One region of the Butyrivibrio fibrisolvens genome, then DNA from elsewhere that is predicted to be linked to it. Evidence: predicted binding sites of a transcription regulator. Region 1 holds the regulator's gene; the other holds the start of a gene.
The links. Region 1 encodes HrcA, which represses chaperone genes, less so after heat shock. Its sites were predicted from a motif close to TGTTAGCACTCNNNNNNNNNGAGTGCTAACA; they were not measured.

Region 1 (5,296 bases):
TAGATACATCAAATGTACCACCACCGAGGTCATATACCATGATCTTCTGCTCTTTCTCATTGTCAAGACCATAAGCAAGAGCTGCAGCTGTAGGCTCGTTGATAATACGCTCTACTTCAAGACCTGCGATCTTACCAGCGTTCTTAGTAGCCTGACGCTGAGCATCATTGAAGTATGCAGGAACTGTGATAACTGCCTGTGATACAGACTCTCCAAGGTAGTCCTCAGCATCCTTCTTGAGCTTCTGAAGAATCATAGCAGAGATCTGCTCTGGTGAGTACTTCTTGCCATCGATGTTACGGCCATTGTCTGTACCCATATCTCTCTTGATTGAAGAAATTGTGTGATCTGCATTTGTAACAGCCTGACGCTTAGCAGGTTCACCTACAAGTCTCTCACCATTCTTAGTAAAAGCTACAACTGAAGGAGTTGTTCTAGCACCTTCTGCATTTGCTATAACGGTAGGCTTTCCACCTTCCATGACTGCTACGCAGCTATTTGTAGTACCAAGGTCGATACCAATGATTTTACCCATAGTTAATTTACCTCCATAACTATTTCATCTTATTTTTGATCTATCCCTACTGGGAAATCGGAGATGTGTAAAGCTTTGTGATCATAAATGCCTTCTTGGCAAAAACATCGAAGACAATCTCTATCTCCTCTATTTAGCAACAGCCACCATTGAGTGACGGATAACTGTATCGTGATATGTATAGCCCTTCTGGAGCTCCTGTGCGACAATTCCTTCTTCGTACTCATCGCTCTCTACCTGCATTACTGCGTTGTGGAGATTAGGATCAAACTCTTTGCCAAGAGCTTCTATCGGCTTAACATCCATGTCTTCAAGAGTCTTTAAAAGCTGCTTGTAGATCATGTCAAATCCCTGTACAAGAGAATCATCTTTCTTATCTTCCGGAACTGCTGCAAGACCTCTTTCGAAGTTATCTACAACAGGAAGTATCTTGGTAAGTACATTGCCTGCTCCTGCATCGAACATCTGAGACTTCTCTTTCTCAGTTCTGTTACGGAAGTTCTCGAACTCTGCAAGCTGACGCTTGTACTTGTCTGTCATGTCGTCAAGCTTGTCCTGAAGAGGATTTTTCTTTTTTCCAAAAAGAGATTTCTTGCCCTCTTCCTTGACTTCTTCAGAAGCCTTATCTGTAGTATCTGCATCAGCTGTTTCTTTTGATGCTTCTGCAGTATTTTCGTTCTCAACCGCATCTCCTGATTGAGCTTCGTTTTCTTTAAGAGCTTCTTCTACTTCTTCCTGCTCTTTTTTGATTTCCTTTTCCTGACTCAAGTTGATTCTCCTTTATTACTATTTATTATATGAAAATAGCTAGTCGTTCTTCTTATAAAGATCATCCAGCTGATGCATCATTTCCTTAAGTGTAGATATGACCTTGTCATAGTCCATTCGCTTGGGGCCTATGATACCGACTGTGCCTCTCATACCTTCGGCAAGTTCGTAGGTTGCTGTAACTACGCTGCAATCCTTCATAGTATCTACCGGTGTTTCATTGCCTATATAAACCTGAATCCCGTGTTCCGTAGCACTAAGAGAACTTTCTACAAGACTTGTAAGATCACTCTTTTCTTCAAATGTATTGATAAGTTCACTCGCCTTTTTATTATCTGAAAGTTCGGGATATTTCAGGATATTGTTGGTACCGCTTGTATATATCTCAAGCTCCTCATCGGCTCTTATGGACTCTGCAGCTGCGTCTATCACATGACCTACAATCTCGGAGTGGATACCAGCCTGCGCTTTGAGAGCTGCGATAAGGCCAAGGTTGATATTCTCAACTGATATACCGCTCAGGTTCGTATTCAGGATCATGTTGAGCTTAAGGATTGTCGCATCATCAAGCTCTTCCTCAACCGGTATCATCTTGTTCTTGATAAGATTGCCTTCAAGAACTATGGTAGCCAGAAGATGATCAGCATCCACTCTGCTTATCTGAAGGAATTTGAGCTTGTTCTTGCTCATGGTAGGTGTTGAAACCATGGTCGCATAATTGGTATTGTCCGCAAGCTGTCTTGCAACATGCTTAAGAAGATTCTCAAGCTTCTCTTCCTTATCAAGAAGCATCTCACGCATGCTGTCGACTTCCTTCTCCTTCTGGGCGAGCATATCATCTACATAGATACGATAGCCCTGATCGGATGGTATACGTCCTGCAGAAGTGTGTGGCTGTAATATAAGTCCCATCTCTTCAAGGTCTGCCATCTCATTGCGGATAGTCGCAGATGAAAGGTTCAGATCCGTATACTTGGAAATCGTCCTGCTTCCAACCGGCTCTCCGGTCTCCAGATAATTACGAACGATTGCATTTAGAATTGTTTTCTTACGCTCTGTAAGTTCCAAATGATTACCTCTTCTCATCCGATGTTAGCACTCACTCGACTTGAGTGCTAACATCTTACATACGTTAAATTATCACTTTAAAACTATACTGTCAACCGACTAATAAATAAAAAGTCTAAAGAAAATATAAAGAAGCGCAAATCCTTATAGGATCTACGCTTCTTAAAAAAACAAAAAAGATATGGGGCAATTTAGGACTTGTTACAGATCAAAACTTCCAGTCTCTTCATCTGCAACAAAATATACCTTACCTTCTTCAGGCTTAACATAAAGGTTAAGGTTCTTTACAGATTCAAACTTATCACCAATAACAGCTCTTGCTTTATTATAAAGAACACTCTGCTCTATATCATAATCGCGATACTGTAGTACAAGCTTGACCTCAGGTTCTTTAGTTTTAGCAGCAGTATCCTTTGCAGCAGTGTCTTTAACCACAGTATCTTTTACTGATTCTGCCTTCTTTGCCACTTCCTTCTTGACTTCTTTAGCTTTCTTTACTGTCTCTTGCTTTATATCAGAGATTTTCTTTACAACCTCTTTCTTTGTATTAACTGCCTTCTTAGATGCTACCTTTTTAGAAGCTTCTTTTTTGGGAGTTTCTTTTTTAGAAGCCTCAGTTTTAGGCGCTTCCGTTTTTACAGCTGTAGCTTTTTCTTTTACTTCATCCTTAGCTTCAGCTATCTTCTTTTCTTCTTTTTTAGCTGAAGTTGCATTTTTCACTACATCTTTCTTAACTTCAGATGCTTCTTTCTTAGCCTTGGCTACCTTCTTTTTGGTTTCTTTTTCTACCTTTGCAGCCTTTTCCTTTATCTTCTTATCTTCTTCTGCAGCTTTCTTTGATACAGAAGCTTTAGCCTCTTTAGCCTTTTTTACTGCACCTTTTTCAAGCTTTATAACTTTGATACCAGCTTCTTCCTGCTTTGCCTTTTCCTCTTTGGCAAGTGCTGCTGCCTTCTCACTCTGCTCTATCACTGCAGCCTTTACAATGGATTTTATAGTTGCTGTAGGTCTTACCTGAGTGTCTTTGCTTTCTATCATATTGGAATCCTCCCCATGCACAAGCATGCCTTACAAGTCGCAAGGTCAATTATTAAAAGATGTTTTGGAAAAAAATACAGTGAATCTGTTTGAACTAAAATACTTACGTTTTCGAGTTTATCGCAATTTCGTTACAATGTCAATGATTTGATATCTCCAAATACAAACAAAGAGCCATTTGGGGTAATATATTTTTTGTATATTTGCTATCAAAATAATATATTATACCAAATGACTCTTTTTTATGCTCTTACTATATATGTAAAGATCAGTCTTAGTTCTATATAGTTCTATCTCAGTTCTGTATTAGTTCTATCTCGGTTCTATATTAGTTCTATCTCAGTTCTATCTGATCTATCGAATCAGCTGTCACTATAGTAAATCTGTTCCTGCTAGGTCCAGGGATGATTGCCTTTATACTTTCATCAAACTCCCCTTCAAATCGAAGAGTTCCATCTATTCCATATAACTGCCAGTGCTTGTCATTGTACACAACAAACTGATCATCTGAGAAGAACATATCAGTATAATCAAGATCAAAATACTTCTCCAGAATATCCTTACCTGAAGTATTGTAGACTGTAAGTTTATAAGCTCCCTCTTCTGCTGTTCCGGCGCATATGATGCCTGCGTAGTCTTCGTTGTTATAAACGCTCATGATCTCAGTCTCACCGATCTCATTGACAACAGGGTCATTAGGAACATCCTCACCCTTGTAGAAGACTATACTCTTATCAGATACAGCCATATTAGTACTTGAATCAAGAAACACATCATATGGGATGATAGTATCTTCATACTTGAATGAGCTTACCATGTTATCTGTCTCATTCTGACCTACAGCTCCAAAGTTAAAGAAGGTAACGCCTGTCAGAATAGAACCTCCCGACTCTTTCAGATAACATACTGCCAAAAGCTCAGCATTGGGAGACAAGGACATGCTGGTAGGATATCCACTGTTGGCCATAGTAGCCTTGATAGCTGCAAGTTCCTTGCCCGATGTATCAAAAAGCTTGATCCTTGTTATATCATCATCGTCAAGAATGACCGCAACTACCCCCTGTGATGAAACGCAGAAATCCCTGATAGGAAGATTGGTTCCAAAACTTCCAAGAGTTCCCTGCGAATTGGCAACATAGATAGTATTACCATTATAATCACCAACTGCAACGGTCTCACCGCATATTCTCACCACAGGTGCCTGCATATCATAGGTCATATTCCATAGCGCCCTTCCGTCTGCAGACATACAATTGATACCATCTTTACTGTATCTGATTATATTCTGTCCAAGCGGAAGTACTGTGACACCAGACATGCCGGTAAGAGATGTAGAGCTAAGAACCCTGGATTCCGAATACACCTTGTTGTGCCAGTTCACATATATAAATGCTATTATGGCAACCGCCGCAATCAGCAAAAAAATAGTTCTGTAAAATACTATAAGCCTATGATTTCTTATCTTCTCCTGATAAGAAGGCTCTCTGGAAAAAGATGCACCGGTTTCTTCGTCCGGTGCATCTGCATCTCTAAAATTTCTGCTGTAATCTCTAAAGTTTTTGACTTCAGCCATCAGTCCTCCATATAGAAAAACCTGTAAAAGATCTTTATATTTCTACAAGATAAGTGATGTAGGGATTCAAGTTTTTAACCTATACTTAACACCACTTAGTTAAACTTATAAACTGTAACAGCATCATATGGACGATCAGGTCCATATACAGGACTTGGGAATGAAGGAGTATTGATAGAATTAGGATATGTCTGTGTTTCAAGACAAAATCCATCATACTGACCATACTCATATCCGTCCTTACCAACAATATCCTTAAGGAAATTAGCTGAATAGAACTGGAATCCCGGAAGATTGGTAGATGCATGCATAGT
Region 2 (5,296 bases), 1.4 Mb from region 1:
AAGAAAAGCTATCAATGCTAACCTTAAGCTTGTTGAGTGTCCTATTCGTCACCTTGGTACAGAAGAGGGCTACAAGATCTATGGCCTTTTGCAAAAGCATCTTGAAGAAGCAGGAGTTGATCTTCTCTTCAATAGCCCGGTAGCTTCTCTTGGTATTGAAAATGGCAGAGTTACAAGCGTTACTACAGAAAAGGGTGAAACCTTTAATTCAGACAGAGTAGTTATAGCAGTTGGACGTGACGGCGCTGACTGGTTCAAGGACCTGTGTCATGAAGTTGGAATTGAGACAAAGCCGGGAACAGTAGATGTAGGTGTACGAGTTGAGGTTCGTGATGAAGTAATGCAGTTTCTTAATGAGAACCTTTACGAAGCTAAGCTTATATATCACACTCCTACATTTGATGATAAGGTTCGTACATTCTGTACCAATCCTTCAGGAGAGGTTGCTACAGAATACTATGATGACAATCTTGCTGTAGTTAACGGACATGCATATAAGGCCAAGGAGTACAAGACCAATAATACTAACTTTGCGCTTCTTGTATCCAAGAACTTTACAAAGCCTTTCAATACACCTATTGAATATGGTAAGCAGATCGCACAGCTTTCTAATATGCTCTGTGGTGGCAAAATACTTGTTCAGACTTATGGAGATTTTAAGCGAGGAAGACGTACAACAGACGAGCGTCTGTGCAGGAACAACCTTATTCCTACACTCAAGGATGCGGTTCCCGGCGATCTGTCACTTGTATTCCCTCACAGAATCATGGTAGACCTCGATGAGATGATCCAGGCACTTGATAAGGTAACTCCCGGAATTGCATCCGAAGAGACTCTTATGTACGGCGTTGAAGTTAAGTTCTATTCCAACAAGGTAATCGTTGACAAGAATTTCGAGACCAGCATCAAGGGACTTCATGCAATTGGTGACGGAGCAGGTGTTACAAGAGGACTTCAGCAGGCCAGTGCCAACGGTATAAGCGTTGCTAGAAGTATCCTTGCAGCAAAAGAATAATGAGAATTTAACATATGAATTCGTGGCAGAATATTTTATCTAATACTAAAAGAATAAAAATATATGCGATAACTATACTGGCATGCCTTGTTCTTTCAGGGTGTGCCAACCCTTTTGAGGGTGGCAAAGACAGTATCAGTGTAGTTCTGACTACAGGCTTTTCCAAGGATGAGGTATTCCGTATAGAGGATATATCCTGCAGCCTTGCAGAAGTGGAAGTATACCTTGTGAATATGCAGAATTCCTACCAGAGTACTCTGGGGGATGGTATATGGGAGACTGACTCTTCACTTTCTGAGAACCTTAAGTCTTCATGCCTTGCCCGCCTTGCTCAGATCAAGACTATGGTACTTCTGGCTCAGCACAACGGGATCATGCTTGATGAGTCTGAGCAGAAAGCTGCGCTAAATGCTGCAAATGAATACTATGAATCTTTGTCAGAAGCTGATATCAAGGCAATGGACAATGTTACAAAAGATACTATACAAAATCTTTATGAAGAACAGGCCCTTGCAGGTAAGTTATATAAATATACGATAAGAGATATAAATCCTGAAGTAAGCGATGACGAGGCCAGAACGCTGACTGTCCAGCAGATCCTATTAAAAACTTATACAGTAGATGATAGCGGCAATCGCATCGCGATGTCTGACAGCGAGAAAAAAACTGTCTATGCAAAGATGGAAGAAATCGTCAAAGCACTTGATGAAGGTGCATCCTTCGAAAGCATGGTAGAAACCTATAATGAAGCTGATGAAGGAACCGTTTCTTTTGGTAAAGGCGAAGTTGATGAAAGTCTTGAGACGGCAGCTTTTAATCTGTCAACGGATCAGATTTCGGATATAATAGAAACAGAAGATGGTTATATGCTTATAAAGTGTGTTACTACCTTCGATAAGGAAGAGACAGAGCTTAATAAGATCCGAATAGCAGAAGAGCGAAGAAGCGAAGCCTTTGCTACAGAATATGATGAATTTGCCAAGGGACTTACCAAAGAGATCAACTCCTCCTTGTGGGATAGTATCACTTTATGCGATGATCCGGAAGTTACGACTAAGAACTTTTTGATATATACAATAAGTATTTTGAGGATTAGGCGACATGGACAAAAGAGAGAACTGGATAGACAGCATAAAAGTTCTGGCATGTACTCTTATCCTTGTGGGGCATCTCTTCCAGGGACTTCAGCGCACGGGGATACTTGTGCGTAATGGAAAGTTTGCCTTTTTTCTCTGGTTTATATATCTGTTTCATGTACAGCTGTTTTTCCTGTGCAGTGGTTATCTGCATGAGAAAAAAGACAAGGCAGGGAGCCTTAGAGACTGGCTGCACTACATAGGATATAAGCTTGTGGCGCTTGGTATCCCATACTTTTCTTTCTCACTTATTACCTGGCTTTTAAAAAGCCGATTTATAGATCTTGTTAATATAAGAACAGGGCATCTGATAGCTTTTTTGTTTACATCGCCTGCTTTGGCTCAGTATTGGTATCTGTACACCCTGTTCTTTTTATTTCTCTTTATCCCAAATATCAAGAACAATAAGATACTTATACCTCTTGCTGTCGGATTCTTTGGCTTGTACCTGATATCAGGAAGACTTGTATTTAGTTTTGCTTTATATTCTATGGCACAGTACGGCTTTTGGTTCGTCCTTGGTATGCTGATGTGTAATCTTGGCTTTGGAGATCTGAAAAAATCTGCAAGCCTTATTTTTGCATCACTGGTTCTTATTATCATCTTTACAGGCACGTCCTGTGCATTATATTCATATGGATACAGAGCGACATTCACAATCTTTACGATCATCCTTGGAACGCTTGCCTGCCTGGGACTTTCAATGCTTTTTAGATATATAGAGGCGTGCGGCTTTTATAGCAGATTTGTAACCCTGATCGCAAAGTATTCCTTCCCAATATATTTATTACATACGATATATGCAGCCAGCGTCAGGACACTGCTTATATTTACAGGTGTCAAGTCAGTATGGATACACCTGCTCCTTGGATTTACAGCAGGAACTGCAGGCTCTATACTTACCGCTTTCATATTTGAAAAGATGGTATACCCCGAGTTTATCTTCTATCCCTGGAAAGTCATAAAAAGAGTGATCAAATTCAGTGGAAATAACTAAATCATCTCACCTTGACGAAGCAATATCTCCAAAACGTTTGCAGTGTCAGACAGTTTATAAAAGTTTAAGAACTCCCCAAATCCCCATAAATACAGCAATCAATGCCTTTTGTTAGCACTCACGCTATCTGAGTGCTAATTTTTTATTGACTTTTAGTCATACGAGAATTAATATTACAAAGTAAACTAAATAAAAGTGCAAAGCATTCCGCATCTTAGCGGAACGCTGCTAAAAATAACTCAAACTTCGCATATACATAACTCTGACTTTCGGATTTGCTGGCGCTGTCAACACCAGCAAATCCGAAAGGATGACTATGTATCTTGTGAGAAGTTTGAGCCTATCAATTTTTTGTTTCAGGAGGCACCAGGAATGGCACAGAGAAAGGGTAATTTAAGTATTAATTCGGAGAACATGTTCCCGATCATCAAGAAATGGCTGTATTCAGACCATGATATCTTCTATCGTGAAGTAATCTCCAATGCTTGTGACGCTATCACAAAGGTCAGAAAGATGGATGCTATGGGAGATTATGAACTCCCTGAAGGCTTCAAACCCAGAGTAGATGTTGTTCTTAATGACAAGGATAAGACAGTTACAATTACCGATAACGGAATCGGTATGACAGCTGATGAAGTCGAAGAGTATATCAACCAGGTTGCATTCTCAGGAGCTACAGCATTCCTTGAGAAGTACAAGGACAAGGCTTCTGATGATCAGATCATCGGTCACTTCGGACTTGGTTTTTATTCTACATTTATGGTATCTGAGAGAGTAGATATTGATACTCTTTCCTATAAAGAAGGAAGCACAGCAGTTCACTGGACATGTGACGGTTCATCTGAATTCGAGATGACTGACAGTGATAAGACTAGTGTAGGAACTACTATCACACTTCACCTTTCTGAGGACTGCCTTGAGTTCTGTAATGAATATAAGGCAAGAGAAGTTATTCAGAAGTATTGTTCATTCATGCCTTACGAAATCTACCTTTCCAAGGCAGAAGAAGACAGAACAGAGATTGTTAAAGAATCAGAGAAGCTTGACAGTGATGTTGTAATAGAAGAGGTCAAGGAAGAGACTAAGCCTTCTGATGACAAGAAGGAAGAAAACAAGGAGCCTGAAGAGAAGAAGTTCAAGATCCGTCGTCGTCCACAGCTTCTTAATGATATACATCCTCTTTGGACCAAGACTCCTAATGACTGTACTAAGGATGAGTATCTTGAATTCTACAGAAAGACATTCAACGATTACAAGGAGCCTCTGTTCTGGATCCACCTGAATATGGATTATCCATTTAACTTAAAGGGTATCCTTTACTTTCCTAAGATTAACATGGAGTTCGAGTCCATTGAAGGCGTTATCAAGCTTTATAACAACCAGGTATTCATCGCTGATAATATCAAGGAAGTAATCCCGGATTATCTGATGCTTCTTAAGGGTGTTATCGATTGTCCTGATCTTCCTCTTAACGTATCAAGATCAGCACTTCAGAATGACGGATTTGTTAAGAAGATCTCTGATTATATCAGTAAGAAGGTTGCTGATAAGCTTTCAGGCCTTTGCAAGACTGATAAAGAGAACTACGACAAGTATTGGGATGATATAGCTCCTTTCATCAAATATGGCTATCTCAAGGATGAGAAGTTTGCAGAGAAGATCAATGATTATATCCTCTTAAAGGATCTTGATGGCAAGTATTCTACACTTCCTGAAGCACTTCAGATCAATAAGGAAGCAGAAGAAGAGGCTGCCAAAGAGGGCGCTGTAGATGAAAATGGTAACAAGGTTGATGTTGACGTAGTTGATGAAACTGCTGAAAACAAGGCAGATGATGCTTCCAAGGATAAGGAAGAAGAGAAAAAAGAGGAAAAAGAGGGAAAAGAGCCTCGCACCATCTATTACGTAACAGATGAACAGCAGCAGAGCCAGTACATCAATATGTTCAAGGCTCACAAGATGACTGCTTTCATTCTTAATTCCAACATTGATACACCTTTCATGCAGTCAATAGAGCAGAAGAATCAGAACATCAAGTTCCAGAGAATCGATGCTGATCTTACTGATACATTTACAGCTAAGACATCCAAGAAGGCAGAGAAGGAATTTGAAGAGGCTGCTACTAAGCTTCAGGACAAGATGCGTAAG

Region 2: htpG (molecular chaperone HtpG) is a predicted target of HrcA. The motif match lies at 3,258-3,288, and genes of this name have one in related genera.

Annotation. Positions count from the first base shown of each region.
Region 1 is NZ_CP065800.1:364,355-369,650, forward strand. Features, by position in the region: gene dnaK (molecular chaperone DnaK) at 1-535, opposite strand, end outside; gene grpE (nucleotide exchange factor GrpE) at 665-1,303, opposite strand; gene hrcA (heat-inducible transcriptional repressor HrcA) at 1,343-2,389, opposite strand; gene I7804_RS01490 (DUF6465 family protein) at 2,573-3,409, opposite strand; gene I7804_RS01495 (DUF5711 family protein) at 3,744-4,982, opposite strand; gene I7804_RS01500 (aldose epimerase family protein) at 5,078-5,296, opposite strand, start outside.
Region 2 is NZ_CP065800.1:1,717,906-1,723,201, forward strand. Features, by position in the region: gene I7804_RS07030 (NAD(P)/FAD-dependent oxidoreductase) at 1-1,015, shown strand, start outside; gene I7804_RS07035 (peptidylprolyl isomerase) at 1,030-2,226, shown strand; gene I7804_RS07040 (acyltransferase family protein) at 2,117-3,148, shown strand; gene htpG (molecular chaperone HtpG) at 3,521-5,296, shown strand, end outside.